DNA from 4 places in the Streptomyces sp. NPDC048496 genome. Region 1 is predicted to be linked to each of the others. Evidence: riboswitches for the same ligand, from Rfam matches in the RefSeq annotation. Region 1 holds a riboswitch; each other region holds the start of a gene.
What was found. Region 1 has a riboswitch for cobalamin ahead of cobN (cobaltochelatase subunit CobN). Riboswitches for the same ligand answer to the same signal wherever they lie in the genome.

Region 1 (3,797 bases):
CGCGTACGAGGTCGACCATGCCGCACGCGTGGATCATACGGACCGCGACCTGGCTGACGTCGGCGGGCAGCCCCGCGAGATCCGCCTCGGCGCGGATGGTGGCGAAGGACTGGCGGTAGATCGCCGGTCCGTCCTTCTCGTACTGGAACACGGTGGTTTCGCTCTCTCCGGTCGGTGGTCGGGCTGCAGCGCCCTCGGGTCGGTGGTTCAGGTACGGGTGCGGCGGGCGGCGTTCACCGCGGCGGCCAGGTCGGACGGGCCGCCGTGGACCGTCACGGGGGCGCCCCGTTCGCCGCCGCGGACCTGGGCCACCTGGTGCCCGCCCGGAACGGCGACGACGTCGGCCCAGGCGCCCTTGGGGTGACCGCAGCGGCGTTCACAGCCGGACCAGTGGACGGGGAGCTGCCCGGCAACGAGCTCTCCGGCGGTCCGCACGAAAGCCTCCGCGTCGCCCCGCACATCCGCCAGGGACTTCGCACAGCCGGGCCGGCCGATGCACGCACCGACCCCCGTCCACGCGGAGTCGGGCCCGGTGATCAATCCGGCCGCGCCCCACTCGCGCAGCCGCGCCGCCGCGTCGCCGGGCGTCACGCCCGTCACGACGACGCTCCGCCACGGGGTCAGCCGCAGCTCGCGGCCCACGCGGGACAGGCTCGCCCACTGCGCACCGGTGAGCCGCCCGAGCGGCACCCCCACACAGACCGCGGTGGAGACGACGCCGTACGCGGGCTCCTGCGCCGCCGTCGCCGGCGGTACGCGCTCCGCGGCACCGGCCACCCGCAGCGCCGCCCTCACCGAATCCAGCAACTCCTCGGCAGCGAACGGAAGTTCGCTCACACGCCAGGCGCCCGTCTCCCGCGCCGCCGCCAGAAACGTCTCGGCGGCGATGAGCGCCGCGCGCGGCGCGTCGTCCCCGGAGACCCTCAGCACTGCCTCCGCGGCCCCGACCCGCAGGAGCGCGCTCCCGTCGCTCCGCCCCAGCAACGTCACATCCGCACCCAGGGCATCAACGTCACCACGGCCGTCGTCCAGCGCGAAGAGAAAGCGGCCGGACAACCCGGCCGCTTTGTCACTTCCGCACAACAGCGCGTCCAGCGCGGTCAGCCACGGCCGGACATCCCGGTGGCCCCGGCCGTCGAGCCCGGAGAGCGGGGAGGCCACGACGTTGCGTATCCGCTCATGGCTCCGGGACGGCAGCAGCCCTGCCCCGGACAGGAGTTCGGCGAGCCGTCCGCCGCACCCCAGGCCGAGGCCGCGCAACTGGACATTGCCCCGCGAAGTGAGATGCAGCTCACCGTCGCCCAACTCCCGCGCGGCACCGTGGAGCGCGTCCGCCTGTCGGGCAGTCAGCACGCCACCGGGGATCCGGACCCGCGCCAGCGCCCCGTCGTCCGCCCGGTGGAGCCGCAGCGACCCCGGGCAGGCATCGCCGCGGTCACGGGAGACGGGCTCCCCCAGGGTTGATGGCGGGGTGTCGGAAGTGGACATGGCGGCGAGCATACCGACCATCATTCCGAGCTGTATGAATCCCATCCGATGCAAGGCCCTTACTATGCCTAGCAACGGGCCACCCGGCCCGGCGTCGCCTAAGAGCCTGTCGGGCGACCTCTGATCGGGCGGTCACGGCGTGGCACGCACGCTTCCGGCGTTGCCGAAATGCCCTAGTAGCTCCGCTACGAGGCCATCCCGGCGCCTTGGAATCGCACGCACCACGCCGCGTCCGCTCTCCGATCGAAGGTCACCCGACAGGCTCTAAGAGGCCTCGCACGTAGGTGGGGTGGAGGAAGGAGCGGGGCGAGGGGCAAGCCTGGCAAGGCGGAGGAGGGAGGCGACGCGGAGCGTCGTCGACCGACGACAACGCCGCCAGGCGCCGCCCATCGGCACGCGACGCCGCCCCACCTACGTGCGAGGCCTCTAAGACGGCGATAGGGGAGGAAGCCCGGTGCGAGTCCGGCGCGGTCCCGCCACTGTGAGTCCGGCCTGGGCGGCCGGGCGAGTCAGGAACTCCCTTCCCCGAGCTCTCGACCCCGCTCGAGCAGGGGAGACCCCATTTCGACACCGCCCGGGGCGTGGACACCCCGAGGAAGGCCCGACGCCGCATGATTCTGCTCCTGTCGACGTCCGACACCGACCTGCTCAGCGCCCGCGCCGCGGACGGTCCGGTGACCTACCGCTACGCCAACCCCTCGCGCCTGTCGCTCGACGACCTCCCCGCCCTCCTCGACGGCACCGACCTCGTCGTCGTACGCCTCCTCGGCGGTGTCCGCGCCTGGCAGGAAGGGCTCGACCAGGTCCTCGCCACCGGCAGGCCGGTCGTCGTCCTCACCGGCGAACAGGCCCCCGACGCCCAGCTGATGGCCGCCTCCACCGTCCCGATCGGGATCGCCGCCGAGGCCCACGCCTACCTGGCGCACGGCGGCCCGGCCAACCTGGACCAGCTGGCCCGGTTCCTCTCCGACACCGTGCTGCTGACCGGCCACGGCTTCGAGCCCCCGGCGCCCGCACCGTCCTGGGGACCCCTGGAGCGCACCGCGCGCGCCACCGACGGCCCGACCATCGCGGTGCTCTACTACCGCGCCCACCACATGAGCGGGAACACCGCGTTCGTCGACACGCTCTGCCGGGCGGTCGAGGACGCGGGCGCCCGTGCCCTCCCCCTGTACGTCGCCTCGCTGCGTACCCCGGAACCCGCACTCATCGACGAACTGCGCGCCGCCGACGCCATCGTCACCACCGTCCTCGCCGCGGGCGGCACCCGGCCCGCCGAGGCATCGGCGGGCGGCGACGACGAGTCCTGGGACGCGGGTGCGCTCACCGGACTCGACGTACCGATCCTGCAGGCTCTCTGCCTGACCAGCTCGCGCAGCGACTGGGAGGACAACGACGAGGGTGTCTCCCCGCTCGACGCGGCCAGCCAGATCGCGGTCCCCGAGTTCGACGGCCGGCTGATCACCGTCCCGTTCTCCTTCAAGGAGGTCGACGAGGACGGGCTGCCCGCGTACGTCGCCGACACCGAACGCGCCGCACGCGTCGCCGGAATCGCCGTACGCCACGCACGGCTTCGCCACATCCCGGCCGGGGACAAGCGTCTGGCACTCGTCCTCTCCGCCTACCCGACCAAGCACTCCCGTATCGGCAACGCCGTCGGGCTCGACACCCCCGCCAGCGCCGTCGCCCTGTTGCGCCGACTGCGCGCCGAGGGATACGACTTCGGGCCCGAGGACGAACTCCCCGGCCTGGTCTCCGGCGACGGCGACGAGCTGATCTACGCCCTGATCGAGGCCGGCGGCCACGACCAGGAGTGGCTGACCGAGGAGCAGCTGGCCCGCAACCCGGTCCGTATCCCGGCCGCCGACTACCGGCGCTGGTACGCCACGCTCCCGGCCGGCCTCCGCGACGCCGTCGAGCGGCACTGGGGTCCGCCGCCCGGCGAGATGTTCGTGGACCGCTCCCGCAATCCGGAGGGCGACATCGTGCTCGCCGCCCTGCGCCGCGGGAACCTCCTCATTCTCATCCAGCCGCCGCGCGGCTTCGGCGAGAACCCGATCGCGATCTACCACGACCCCGATCTGCCGCCCTCGCACCACTACTTGGCCGCGTACCGCTGGATCGCGGCGGCGCGGGACGACGGCGGTTTCGGGGCCGACGCGATGATCCACCTCGGCAAGCACGGCAACCTGGAGTGGCTGCCCGGCAAGAACGCGGGCCTGTCCGCGGACTGCGGCCCGGACGCGGCACTGGGTGATCTCCCGCTCGTCTACCCGTTCCTGGTGAACGACCCGGGCGAGGGCACGCAG
Region 2 (3,797 bases), on a different contig from region 1:
CCACCACACCCCGAGACCGGCGTCGTCGCTGGTGCCGTCCTCGGCCGAGAAGTCGTTTGGGGTCGCACTGGGCGTGATGACGGCGGCGGGCGCGGGACCGCTCGCGTTCAGCGCCCGGACCAGGTCCACGCCGCCGAAGTCGCGGGCGTCGGCGCCGGTCGCGTGCGCGGCCAGGACCAGCTGGGCGTAGGCGGCGGGGCCGCTCTCCTCGGCCCAGCTCCTGGAGTTCTTCTGCAGCCAGCCGACCGCACCGGCCGCCTTGTTCTTGTGGCCCGCGGAGGCCAGGGCGACGACCGCGTCCGCGGTGTTGCCGAAGTCGGGCTGCGGGGTGGTGTCGTCGGCGCCCGGCATCGGCGGCAGGTTCAGGTGGTTGCCGTTCTTCGCGAGGGCGCCCGCGAGGTAGAACGCGCCGTTCTGGGCGGCCTGCTCCGGCTTGACGACGTCGCCCTTCCGGCAGGCCGGCGGCTTGCCCTCGACCGCGGCGTTGTCCCCGGCGGCCAGCCCCTTGCCCATCGAGCCGAGCACGGCGGCCGCTGTGGCGTCCGCGTTCGCGGCGAGCTTCCCGGCCTTGTCGGGCTGGTACGCGAACGCGCCGCCGTCCGGGCCGCCGCACGGGATCGCGAGCGCGAGCAGCGCGTCGTACGGGGTTTTGCCGCCCGGATTCGTCATGTCGCCGATCCGCTGGCCCTGCCAGGCCAGCGCGCCGATCACGATCGAGGTGGAGTTGGCGTCGCTGGGGGAGCCCGCGTTGTAGCCCCAGCCGCCGTCCTCGTTCTGGACGGACTTCAGCCAGCGGACGCCGTTGTTGACGATGTCGCGGTGCCCGCCGACATCCGCCAGCGCCTGCACCGCGGCGGCGGTCGCGTTGGTGTCCAGCATGGTCTTGGCGTCGCACGGCTTGGAGACATCGGCGCGGTACGAGGCGTAGGCGCCGCTCGCGCACTGCTGGGCGATCAGCCAGTCCACCGACTTCGCCGCGGGCACGACCCCCTCGACGCGCTGGGCGAGGAAGGCCAGCGACTGCCGCCAGACCCCGTCGTACGTCGGGTCCTTGGTGCCGTACAGCCCGGAGGGCAGCGCAACGGACGGGGTGGGGGAGGCGGACGGCGCCGCGACCGCGGCCGGGGCAGCGGCCGCACAGAGCACGGTGGCGGTGGCGGCGAGCGCTGCTGCGCTGCGGCGTACGGTCATGGCGGGCTGAGCCTCTCCTGGTGGGGAACCGGGCACAGGCACACTCAGGCACCAGGCTCCGGCCCCGTATTCCTCGACGGTGCCGGCCACCGGGGTTCCGGTGACGCGAGCCGGTCACGACCGCGGACAGGGCATCCCGACTCACCGCTGTGTCAGCGGCTCACGGTTGCGTGGTCAGTGCCGGATTTGCACCGGCTTCCCCCTGAACGGGCATGATGACGACTCGCACACTCTACCGGGAGGTAGCCCGCTCGCCCCGGGCGGAGGGCTGCCTCACACAGCGATGTACGTCACCGGCCCGCTGCCTGGCACAGCCTCCGCGCGCCCCAGCTTCACCAGTCGGCGCACATGAGCCTCCGCCTCGGAGACGGCAATGTTCCGCGAGCCGTGCGGGATCTGTTCCCAGGGCCGGTTCCACTCCATCCGCTCGGCCAGTTGCCACGGCGTCAACGGGGTGGTGAGCAGGGCGAGCAGCCCGGTCAGCCGCTCCTCGTGATGGTCGAGGAGTTCCCTCACGCGCCCTGCCGCGTCCGTGAACGCGTACTGGTGGGCGGGCAGCACCTCGGCGACCCCGAGCCGGCCGATGCGCTCCAGCGAGTCCAGGTAGTCGCCCAGGGGGTCGGTGACCGTCGCGTCGTCCGGGTCCTCGTACAGCCCGATGTGGGGGCTGATCCCGGGCAGCAGATGGTCGCCGGAGAAGAGACGGCCGCGGCCGGGCAGATCGGCCGGATGGTCCTCCTCCAGGTGCAGGCAGACATGGCCGGGGGTGTGGCCCGGCGTCCAGATCGCCCGGAGCCGCCGGCCCGTGAGGTCGAGCAGCTCGCCGGGGACGATCTCGCGGTCCGGGAGGGCGGCGCGCAGTCCGGGGAGCGTGCGCATCCGGCCGCCCGTGCGGGCGGCGCGCAGTGGGGCGAGGTGCTCCTCCGGTGCGCCGGCCGCGGCGAGCTTCGCCGCGAGGTAGGTGAGCCAGGTGCCCGGTTCGGACTCACGGGTGCGGCGGACGATCGCGGTGTCCGCGGCGTGCATCGCGATCCACGCCCCCGAGGCCTCGCGGACCTGTCCGGAGAGTCCGTGGTGGTCGGGATGGTGGTGGGTGATGACCACGCCGTGGATGCCGGCGATGTCCACACCGACGGCGGCGACTCCGGCGACCAGGGTGTCCCAGGCGTCGGGGTCGTCCCAGCCGGTGTCGACGAGGACCGGCCCGCGGTCGGTGTCGAGGACATGCACCAGGGTGTGGCCGAGCGGGTTGTCCGGGATCGGGACCTTGATGGACCACACGCCGCCGCCGTGCTCGGTCACCTGTGTCATGGGGCTTCCCCTCTCCCGACCCGGCCCGCGGCCGCGCTGCGCCACGCCCACTGTAACGAGAACTCGTTCCACTAGTAGCCCAGGACGACTATCTGCTTCGGATCAACGGGTCCGCGAAGGACGGCAGTTCCCCCGGTCGCTGCGGATCGAAGGTAAAGATGTGCCGCGAGCCCCGCCGCGGAGCGTTCGCCAGGGCGGGGCGCCGACGCCTCTCGGATCACGCCGGTCTCGTGGGGGATGTCCGATGCGTGGACTCCTGGAACTGGAACTGGTATCAGTTCTGACACAGAGTCAGGTATGAAGTCAGGTGCGGAGTCGGTACGTGCCGGGTCGCGGGAGGCAGCAGCCATGACCGAGCTTGTGGAACACGGAAAACTGTTCATCGGCGGGGAGTTGGTCGATCCGCTCGGCCAGGACGTCATCGAGGTGATATCGCCCCACACCGAGCAGGTCATCGGCAGGGTGCCGCACGCCTGCGAAGCCGATGTGGACCGGGCCGTCACCGCTGCCCGCCGGGCCTTCGACGAAGGGCCCTGGCCGCGCGCGTCGCTGGACGAGCGGATCGAGGTGATCACGCGGATCAAGGACGCGTTCGCCGTGCGGTACGAGGAGATCGCCCGCGTCATCAGCTCCGAGAACGGAACTCCGTACAGCTCCAGCGTGATGGTGCAGGCGCTCGCCGCGATGATGGTGTGGGACGCGGCGATCACCGTCGCCCGCACCTTCCCGTACGAGGAGCGCCGCGACGGCGTCCTCGGACCGCTGCTGGTGCGCCGGGAGCCGGTCGGGGTGGTCGCGGCCGTCGTGCCGTGGAACGTCCCGCAGTTCACCGCCGCCGCCAAGCTCGCCCCCGCGCTGCTGGCAGGCTGCTCCGCCGTACTCAAGGTCTCGCCCGAATCGCCCCTGGACGCCTACATCCTGGCCGAGATCGCCGCCGGGGCCGGGCTCCCCGAAGGGGTACTGTCGATCCTTCCGGCGGACCGCGAGGTGAGCGAGTACCTGGTCGGCCATCCGGGCGTCGACAAGGTTTCGTTCACCGGCTCGGTCGCGGCGGGCCGCCGGGTCATGGAGGTCGCCTCCCGGAACCTCACCCGTGTCACCCTGGAGCTCGGCGGCAAGTCCGCCGCTGTCATCCTTCCCGACGCCGATCTGGACACGGCCGTCGCCGGCATCGTCCCGTTCGCCTGGATGATCAACGGCCAGGCGTGCGTCGCCCAGACCCGCATCCTCGTCCCGCGCTCCCGCTACGACGAGACCGCCGAGGCGTTCGCCGCCGCAGCGGGTGCGCTGAAGGT
Region 3 (3,797 bases), on a different contig from region 1:
TCCTCCCTCCGAGGGACGACGGGACACGCCGACGGGGTCCGTCGTCCCGCGCAGATGCAACGACGAAGTGCCGGTGAGCTCACGGGGCGATGCGTTTTCCGGCTCTCACCAGTAGTGGCGCCGCCCACCGATCCCGCGGCCGACAGCACCGAGAATCCAGAGGACCGCACCGATCAGCACCAGGGCGACGCCGATGGTCCACAAGAAGGAAATCCCGGCCACCATGCCGAGCACGAGCAGAATGACTCCGAGGACGATCATCGCGTCCCCCAATCTTTGAGGGCCACCTTCGAGTATGCGCCGGGCGGCGTACCTCCGCGTCGCCGGCGACTGCTGTCGCTCGTACGGCCGTCCAGGGCCGCCGGGCAGTGACCACTGGGGGCCCGGACAGCTCGACGGACCTCGTGAGACAGCCGGAGTCTCAGGCCGACGACACGGCCGGTGCCCCCTTCGACCAGGCGCGATCCGGTCCGGCGAACCGCTACGCGACCCGCCTCTCCACCTGCTGTTCCTCTTCCTCGTCGGGCAGTTTCACGTCGCTCACCAAGATGTTGACCTCCACGACCTCCAGACCGGTCATCCGCTCGATGGCGGCGATCACCTCGGTCCGGACGTCGCCCGTGAGCTCGACGATCGAGTATCCGTATTCGACGATGATCGACAGGTCGACCGCCGTCTGGACCTCGCCGACCTCGACCTTGACACCGCTGGTGACGGACTGACTTCCCGCTCCGGGCACCCGCTCCCGCACGGCCCCCATACCGCGGGCGAATCCCCCTCCCATGCCCTGGACTCCGGGCACGCCACGGGCCGCCAGCCCGGCGATCTTCGCCACCACGCCGTCGGCGATCGTGGTTCGGCCCCGCGACCCAGGTTCCGTTCGGCGGTTTCCGCCGTGCGGTCCTGCTCCGTGCGCGGCCTCGGATTGCGGGCGGGTGGTCTCGGGCCGGTTCACCTGCGTTTGATCGGTCATGGTCGGTCGCCCTTCCGAAGGGAGAAGGTGGATTCGAACGCCTTGGTCAGTTTACGTACCATTTGTCAACATTGCTCGAGCGGTAGGGGTTGGTAACTGCTTGCCGGTGAGTGGCGCACGAGGACGGTTTAACTCGATCGTGTGATGGTGGGCTCGTGGGCTTGCTCAGGAACGGTATGTGGGCGGACCCACGGGCGCCTGCCGCGGAGGGGATGGGTGGGTACTGGCGGCGTTGTGGGGGGTCCGGCCTCGGGCGCTCGCCTCAAGGTGCCGGCGGGGAGGGGAGGTACAGTCCGCCACCGGCAGGGCGGGCCGGCCCGGCGGTGGAGGCCGACGCCGGGTTACGGGGCGTCGGTTCCGGTGCTCAGGGACCGCCCGCAGCGCAGGTTCCAGCGGCCGGACCGGCCGCTGAGCTCTGTCAGTGTCAATGGGGCGACATCCAACCGCCAGAACGCCTGCGGCGGAAGGCCCAGCGCGTGCACGATCGCGGCGCGCACCACCGCGGGTTCGACCACGGCGATCACGCGGCCGTCCCCGGCGCCGTCCCGATGCGACGAGTCCAGCCAGCCGCCCACCCGCGCACACAGGTCCAGCAGCGACTCACCGCCGTGCGGTGCCGCCGAAGGGCCGGACAGCCAGACCGACACCGCCTCCGGCTCGGCCTCGCTCACCTTCGCCAGCCGCTGCCCGCTCCAGCGCCCCAAGTCCCAGCCGCGGAGGGCCGGTTCGGGTTCGGACCGCAGCCCCAGCGCCTCGGCGGTCCCGGCGCACCGCTCGTCCGCTCCGCACACCCGGCGATCGGCGGCAGGCACCGCGGCAGCGGCCGCACGCGCCCGCCCGACACCGGACGCGTCGAGCGGGGCGTCGCCGTCGAAACGGGCTTCACGCAGCGCAGCATTGAGCGCCGGCGAGATCAACATCACTTGTACCGTCAACACCGGTGTCAACTCCCTGAACTGTGGCCTTTCGGGTAAGCACACCACGGCATCCGGGCCTTCCGGCCCCGCAGATGGCGCCATGGCGGCGCGTGCCCGCAGGCGGTAAGGTCGCGATGAACATGACGACGGTGTGACGGAAGTCCGGTGAGAATCCGGCACGGTCGCGCCACTGTGAACCCGTACCCCTGCGGGAAGTCAGACCCGGCACTGTCGTCTCAGGCACCACGATCGGGACGCGTGTTCCCTCAGGAGGTTCTGCCATGGCACAGACTGCTGCCCCCGCAACCGTCGCCACACCCGCCATCACCCCCATCTCGCTGAAGGCCATTGCCCCGTGGGCGGTCTTCTTCGGCATCCTCATGCTCGTCCTGCTGTACTTTGTCGGCGCCGAGCAGGGTGCCACCGCTGTCATCTCCGGCGAAGGTGTCCACGAGTGGGTTCACGACGGTCGCCACCTGCTCGGTTTCCCCTGCCACTGACACGCCGCGCACCTCAGGGGAACCGCTCATGAACTCCATATCTGTCAGAGCGCTGCTCGTCCGCGGCATGCTGGCCGGACTTGCCGCCGGCGCGCTCGCTCTTGCCGTCGCCTACTTCCTCGGTGAATCCCGGGTGGACGCGGCGATCGCGCTCGAAGAGGCTCACGGCCACGAGCACGGCGGCGAGGAACTTGTCAGCCGCACCATGCAGTCCACCGCGGGTCTCGCCACCGGTGTCCTGGTCTTCGGTGTGGCGATCGGCGGCATCGCCGCGCTGGTCTTCTGCTACGCCCTCGGCCGCATCGGCAGGTTCGGCCCGAGGGCCACGGCCGCATTGATCGCGTTCGGCGCCCTGCTGACCGTGTATGTCGTGCCGTTCCTCAAATACCCGGCCAATCCGCCGGCTGTCGGACACCCCGACACGATCGGCCAACGCACCACCCTGTTCTTCCTGATGGTCGTCCTCAGCGTGCTGTTGGCCGTCGCTGCCGTCATCTTCGGCAAACGGCTGGCTCCCCGCCTGGGCAACTGGAACGCGTCCATTGCCGCGTCCGCCGCCTATGTGCTCGTCATCGGGCTGGCCTACGCCTTCCTGCCCTCGTTCAACGAGGTCGGCAAGGGCTTCCCGGCCAGTCTGCTGTGGGAGTTCCGCCTCGCCACCCTCGCTGTTCAGGCCACGCTGTGGACCACGTTCGGTCTGGTCTTCGGCTATCTGACCGAGCGGCTGCTGGTGCCGAAGGCCGGCACGGTGACGGCCGGGGGCGGTACCACGTCCCACGCCACAGCCGCTGCGAGCTGAGGCGCCGGCCGACTCGTCGGCCGTATGACGGGAGAACCCGCCGGGAAGCCCCGGCGGGTTCTCCCGTCTATGCGGCGTCCGTCGCGTCGGTCGCTTCAGCCACGTACGTCGCATCCGTTGCGTCCGACGCCTCCGACGTGTCCGACCAGTCGATCAGGAAGTGCTTCACCCGGTCGTCCGCCCTGACGAACCGCATGCCTGCCGCCACCATGACGTGGTGGGACGCGATGTTGTCGAGGTCGGCATCGCCGTTCACGGCGGCGATGCCCTCGTCGCGGGCGAACTCCAGCAGCGCCCGCAGCGCCTCGGCGGCGTACCCCTTGCCGCGCGCCGCAGGGGTCAGGCCGTAGCCGATCGTCACCTGCCCCTCCGCGTTCGGAGCGCCGTGAAAGCCCACTCCGCCTATGGCGTGTCCGTCCTGGCGGAGGCGGATCTCGTAGGCGCCGAACGGCTGGGGGTTGCCGGTGTCGGCGCAGTGTTCCAAGAAATGTCCGGCCCCGGCCGCGTCGCCGTCGGTCGGGTACTCCGGTGCCCACAGGGCGCCCGGCCCCGGACGGCGGGCCACTATGTTCTCCGCCTCGGCGGGACTCAACGGGTGGAGTACGAGT
Region 4 (3,797 bases), on a different contig from region 1:
ACGGCAGCCGCAGCCGGAAGAAGACGTCCTGGAGCCCCATCGCGCCCAGCCCCACCGGACGCCAGCGGGCGTTGGAGCGGCCGGCCTGCTCGGTCGGGTAGAAGTTGATGTCGACGACCCGGTCGAGGAACGTCACGGCGGTACGGACGGTGGAGTCCAGCCGCTCCCAGTCGATGTCGCCGTCGGCCACGAACGAACCGAGGTTGACCGAACCGAGGTTGCAGACGGCGGTCTCGCCGTCGTCGGTGACTTCGAGGATCTCGGTGCACAGGTTCGACGAGTGGACGACGCGACCCGGCTCGGCGGTCTGGTTGGCCGTCCGGTTGGAGGCGTCCTTGAACGTCATCCAGCCCTGACCGGTCTGCGCGAGCGTCCGCATCATCCGGCCGTACAGCTCACGCGCGGGCATCGACTTGCGGGCCAGGCCCTTGGCCTCGGCGGCCCGGTACACGGCGTCGAACTCGTCGCCCCACAGGTCGACCAGTTCCGGCACGTCGGCGGGGGAGAACAGCGACCAGTCGCCGTCCGCGTCGACCCGGCGCATGAATTCGTCCGGGATCCAGTGCGCCAGGTTGAGGTTGTGCGTACGCCGCTGGTCCTCGCCCGTGTTGTCGCGCAGCTCCAGGAATTCCTCGATGTCCGCGTGCCACGTCTCCAGGTAGACGGCGGCGGCGCCCTTGCGGCGGCCGCCCTGGTTCACTGCGGCGACCGAGGCGTCGAGCGTCTTCAGGAACGGCACGATGCCGTTGGAGTGCCCGTTGGTGCCGCGGATCAGCGAACCGCGGGCGCGGATCCGGGAGTACGAGAGGCCGATGCCGCCCGCGTGCTTGGAGAGTCGCGCCACCTGGTGGTAGCGGTCGTAGATGGAGTCGAGCTCGTCCAACGGCGAGTCCAGCAGATAGCAGGAGGACATCTGCGGGTGCCGGGTGCCGGAGTTGAAGAGTGTGGGGGAGGAGGGGAGGTAGTCGAGGCGGCTCATCAGGCCGTACAGTGCGGCGACCTCGTCCAGTGCGCGCACCGACTCGTCCTCGGCGAGACCGGCGGCGACGCGCAGCATGAAGTGCTGCGGCGTCTCGATGACCTGGCGGGTGAGCGGGTGACGCAGCAGATAGCGGCTGTGCAGTGTCCGCAGCCCGAAGTAGCCGAACCGGTCGTCGGCGCCGTCGGCGAGGGACTGCTCGACCAGCGCGTCGAGCCGGGCCGCGTGGAGCGCCACGAACGCGGCCGTACGGTCCGCGATCAGACCCTCGCGGTGGCCGACGGCGACCGACGCGGAGAACGACAGCGCGCCCTGACCGGCCGCCTCGTCCGCGATGGTGCGAGTCAGGAGGCGGGCGGCGAGCCGGGAGTACGCGGGGTCCTCGGCGATCAGACCCGCGGCGGCCTCGGTGGCCAGCGCGCGCAACTCCGCCTCGTCCGACGCGGCGTTGCGGCCGCGCAGCGCGGCGGCGGCGACGCGGCCGGGGTCGGTGTCGGGCAGATCGGCAGTGAGGTCGGTCAGGGTCCGCAGCAGTGCGGTCCCGGGTCCGTCATTCGTGGTTCCCGCGGACTCGGCGACTGAAGCCGGATCGGCTGGCGCGATGGTCACGTGGTGCTCTCCCTCGCTCGGCTCGGGGCCGGCGGGGGAGCGGGGCAGCCGCGTGGAGGCATGCCCGAAGAAGGAGGGCAGCACTGTGTGCGGCGTCCACCGGCCCATCCGCGAGGCCCGGACGTCTGGGCGTCCGGATCGGTCGAGCCGGACGCGCTGTCGGCAGGTCCTCGGACTTTCAGGGTGCGCAAAAGGGCCCTGAACATACCGTTGCGGGACAGTTCCGGATTCGCACCGGATTTCCCTGCGGCGACAGCGAGCACGAGCATACATGTGGGGGCCGTCCGATGAGGTGGCCCCCACATGTTGTGTCGAATCGGTTCAGAGGCCCAGGCTGTACGTGAGCAGCGCGAGGCCCGCAAGGGGATCCCGGTCGCGTTCCGGCGTGCGTACGAAGTCGAGCCGATGGTAGATCCGGTGGGCGCCGGACATGGTCGGCTGGGTGGACAGGACGAGCCGCGCGACGCCCTTCGTGGCCCGTGCCCGGTCGATACAGGCCCGCACGAGCGCCTCGCCCGCCCCGGGGCCGCGCGCCGCCCGTGCGACGGCGAGCATCCGGAATTCGGCGGATCGACAGGTCCATGCCGGGAGTGTGCCGTACCGGTGGGTGACGCCGGACGGGCTGGGTGCAGCCCGTCCGGCGAGGGAACCAGGGCCCTTCGTCCGGATCGGGCCCGATCCGGACGAAGGGCACTAGCCGGCGGACGGGCTCGCGTCGGGTGACGGGCTCGACTCGGGCCTGGCCGAGGGGAGTTCCACCTGGACGCCCGGGTCGCCCGTGTCCGCCGTGTAGTCCGCCGGGGAGGTCTCGTCGACGCCCGCCGGGGCCTTCACCGCGTTCAGGACGAAGGTCAGCACCACCGTCACCACGGCGTTAAGCACGAACGCCGTCAGACCGATGTAGCCGATCTCGCCGATCCCCGGGATCTCCTTCGAGGAGCCGCCGAAGTGCGCCTGGGTGTGGGTCGGGCTCGCCACTCCGTACGCGGCGAGCGTGCCGTACGCCATGCCGACCGCCCAGCCCGCGAGCAGCGCCCAGCGGTGGAACCACCGGGTGAACAGGCCGCCGACCAGCGCCGGGAACGTCTGCAGGATCCAGATCCCGCCGAGCAGCTGGAAGTTGATCGCGACCGTCTTGTCCATGGTGAGGACGAAGACGAGTGCACCGACCTTCACCAGCAGCGACACCAGCTTGGAGACCTTCGTCTCCTGGGCCGGGGTCGCGTCGGGCTTCAGGAAGTCCTTGTAGATGTTCCGGGTGAACAGGTTCGCCGCGGCGATCGACATGATCGCGGCGGGAACCAGCGCGCCGATGCCGATCGCGGCGAACGCCACGCCGGCGAACCAGTCGGGGAACATGTTCTCGAACAGCTGCGGGATCGCCAACTGTCCGTTCTCCACCTTGACTCCGGCGGCGATCGCCATGAAGCCGAGCAGCGCCAGCAGGCCCAGCATCAGCGAGTACAGCGGCAGGATCGTGGTGTTGCGCCGGATCACATTGCGGCTGCGGCTGGAGAGCGTCGCCGTGATCGAGTGCGGATACATGAACAGTGCCAGTGCCGAGCCCAACGCCAGAGTGGCGTAGGTCCATTGGTTGGCCTCGGCGGGAGCCAGCGCGCCGGTCGGTTTCCCTCCGGGCGGGCCCGCGAACTTCTCCTGCGCGGCGGCGAAGATGTCGTCGAAGCCGCCCAGCTTGATCGGGATGTAGATGATCGCCACCGCGATGACCAGGTAGATCAGCCCGTCCTTGACGAACGCGATCAGCGCGGGGGCGCGCAGCCCGGAGGAGTACGTGTACGCGGCGAGCACCGCGAACGCGATCAGCAACGGCAGGTCCTTGACGAACCAGTTGGTGTTCTCGCCGCCGCCGACGCCCATCACGTCCAGCACCGCCTGGATGCCGACGAGCTGGAGCGCGATGTACGGCATCGTGGCGAGGATGCCGGTGACGGCGACCGCCAGCGACAGACCCTTCGATCCGAAGCGACCTCGGACGAAGTCCGAGGTGGTGACGTACCCGTGCTTGTGCGAGACCGACCACAGGCGCGGCAGGAAGGTGAAGATCAGCGGGTACACCAGGATGGTGTACGGGACCGCGAAGAAGCCGGCCGCTCCTGCTGCGTAGATCGCGGCGGGTACGGCGACGAAGGTGTACGCGGTGTACAGGTCGCCGCCGAGGAGGAACCAGGTGACCCAGGTGCCGAACGAC

Region 2: another riboswitch for cobalamin. It lies ahead of ACGFSA_RS13150 (prenyltransferase/squalene oxidase repeat-containing protein); the one in region 1 lies ahead of cobN (cobaltochelatase subunit CobN).
Region 3: another riboswitch for cobalamin. It lies ahead of ACGFSA_RS22645 (CbtB domain-containing protein); the one in region 1 lies ahead of cobN (cobaltochelatase subunit CobN).
Region 4: another riboswitch for cobalamin. It lies ahead of ACGFSA_RS09375 (ribonucleoside-diphosphate reductase subunit alpha); the one in region 1 lies ahead of cobN (cobaltochelatase subunit CobN).

What each region holds. Positions count from the first base shown of each region.
Region 1 is NZ_JBICXB010000048.1:34,387-38,183, forward strand. Features, by position in the region: gene ACGFSA_RS29325 (precorrin-8X methylmutase) at 1-151, opposite strand, end outside; gene cobG (precorrin-3B synthase) at 208-1,500, opposite strand; cobalamin riboswitch at 1,891-2,028, shown strand; gene cobN (cobaltochelatase subunit CobN) at 2,100-3,797, shown strand, end outside.
Region 2 is NZ_JBICXB010000010.1:26,932-30,728, forward strand. Features, by position in the region: gene ACGFSA_RS13150 (prenyltransferase/squalene oxidase repeat-containing protein) at 1-1,191, opposite strand, end outside; cobalamin riboswitch at 1,299-1,433, opposite strand; gene ACGFSA_RS13155 (MBL fold metallo-hydrolase) at 1,465-2,502, opposite strand; gene ACGFSA_RS13160 (aldehyde dehydrogenase) at 2,851-3,797, shown strand, end outside.
Region 3 is NZ_JBICXB010000026.1:84,845-88,641, forward strand. Features, by position in the region: gene ACGFSA_RS22630 (hypothetical protein) at 106-273, opposite strand; gene ACGFSA_RS22635 (Asp23/Gls24 family envelope stress response protein) at 482-973, opposite strand; gene ACGFSA_RS22640 (histidine phosphatase family protein) at 1,315-1,893, opposite strand; adenosylcobalamin (AdoCbl) riboswitch at 2,020-2,168, shown strand; gene ACGFSA_RS22645 (CbtB domain-containing protein) at 2,172-2,390, shown strand; gene ACGFSA_RS22650 (CbtA family protein) at 2,419-3,189, shown strand; gene ACGFSA_RS22655 (GNAT family N-acetyltransferase) at 3,257-3,797, opposite strand, start outside.
Region 4 is NZ_JBICXB010000006.1:169,176-172,972, forward strand. Features, by position in the region: gene ACGFSA_RS09375 (ribonucleoside-diphosphate reductase subunit alpha) at 1-1,588, opposite strand, end outside; cobalamin riboswitch at 1,732-1,870, opposite strand; partial or broken gene ACGFSA_RS09380 (GNAT family N-acetyltransferase) at 1,910-2,155, opposite strand; gene mctP (monocarboxylate uptake permease MctP) at 2,282-3,797, opposite strand, start outside.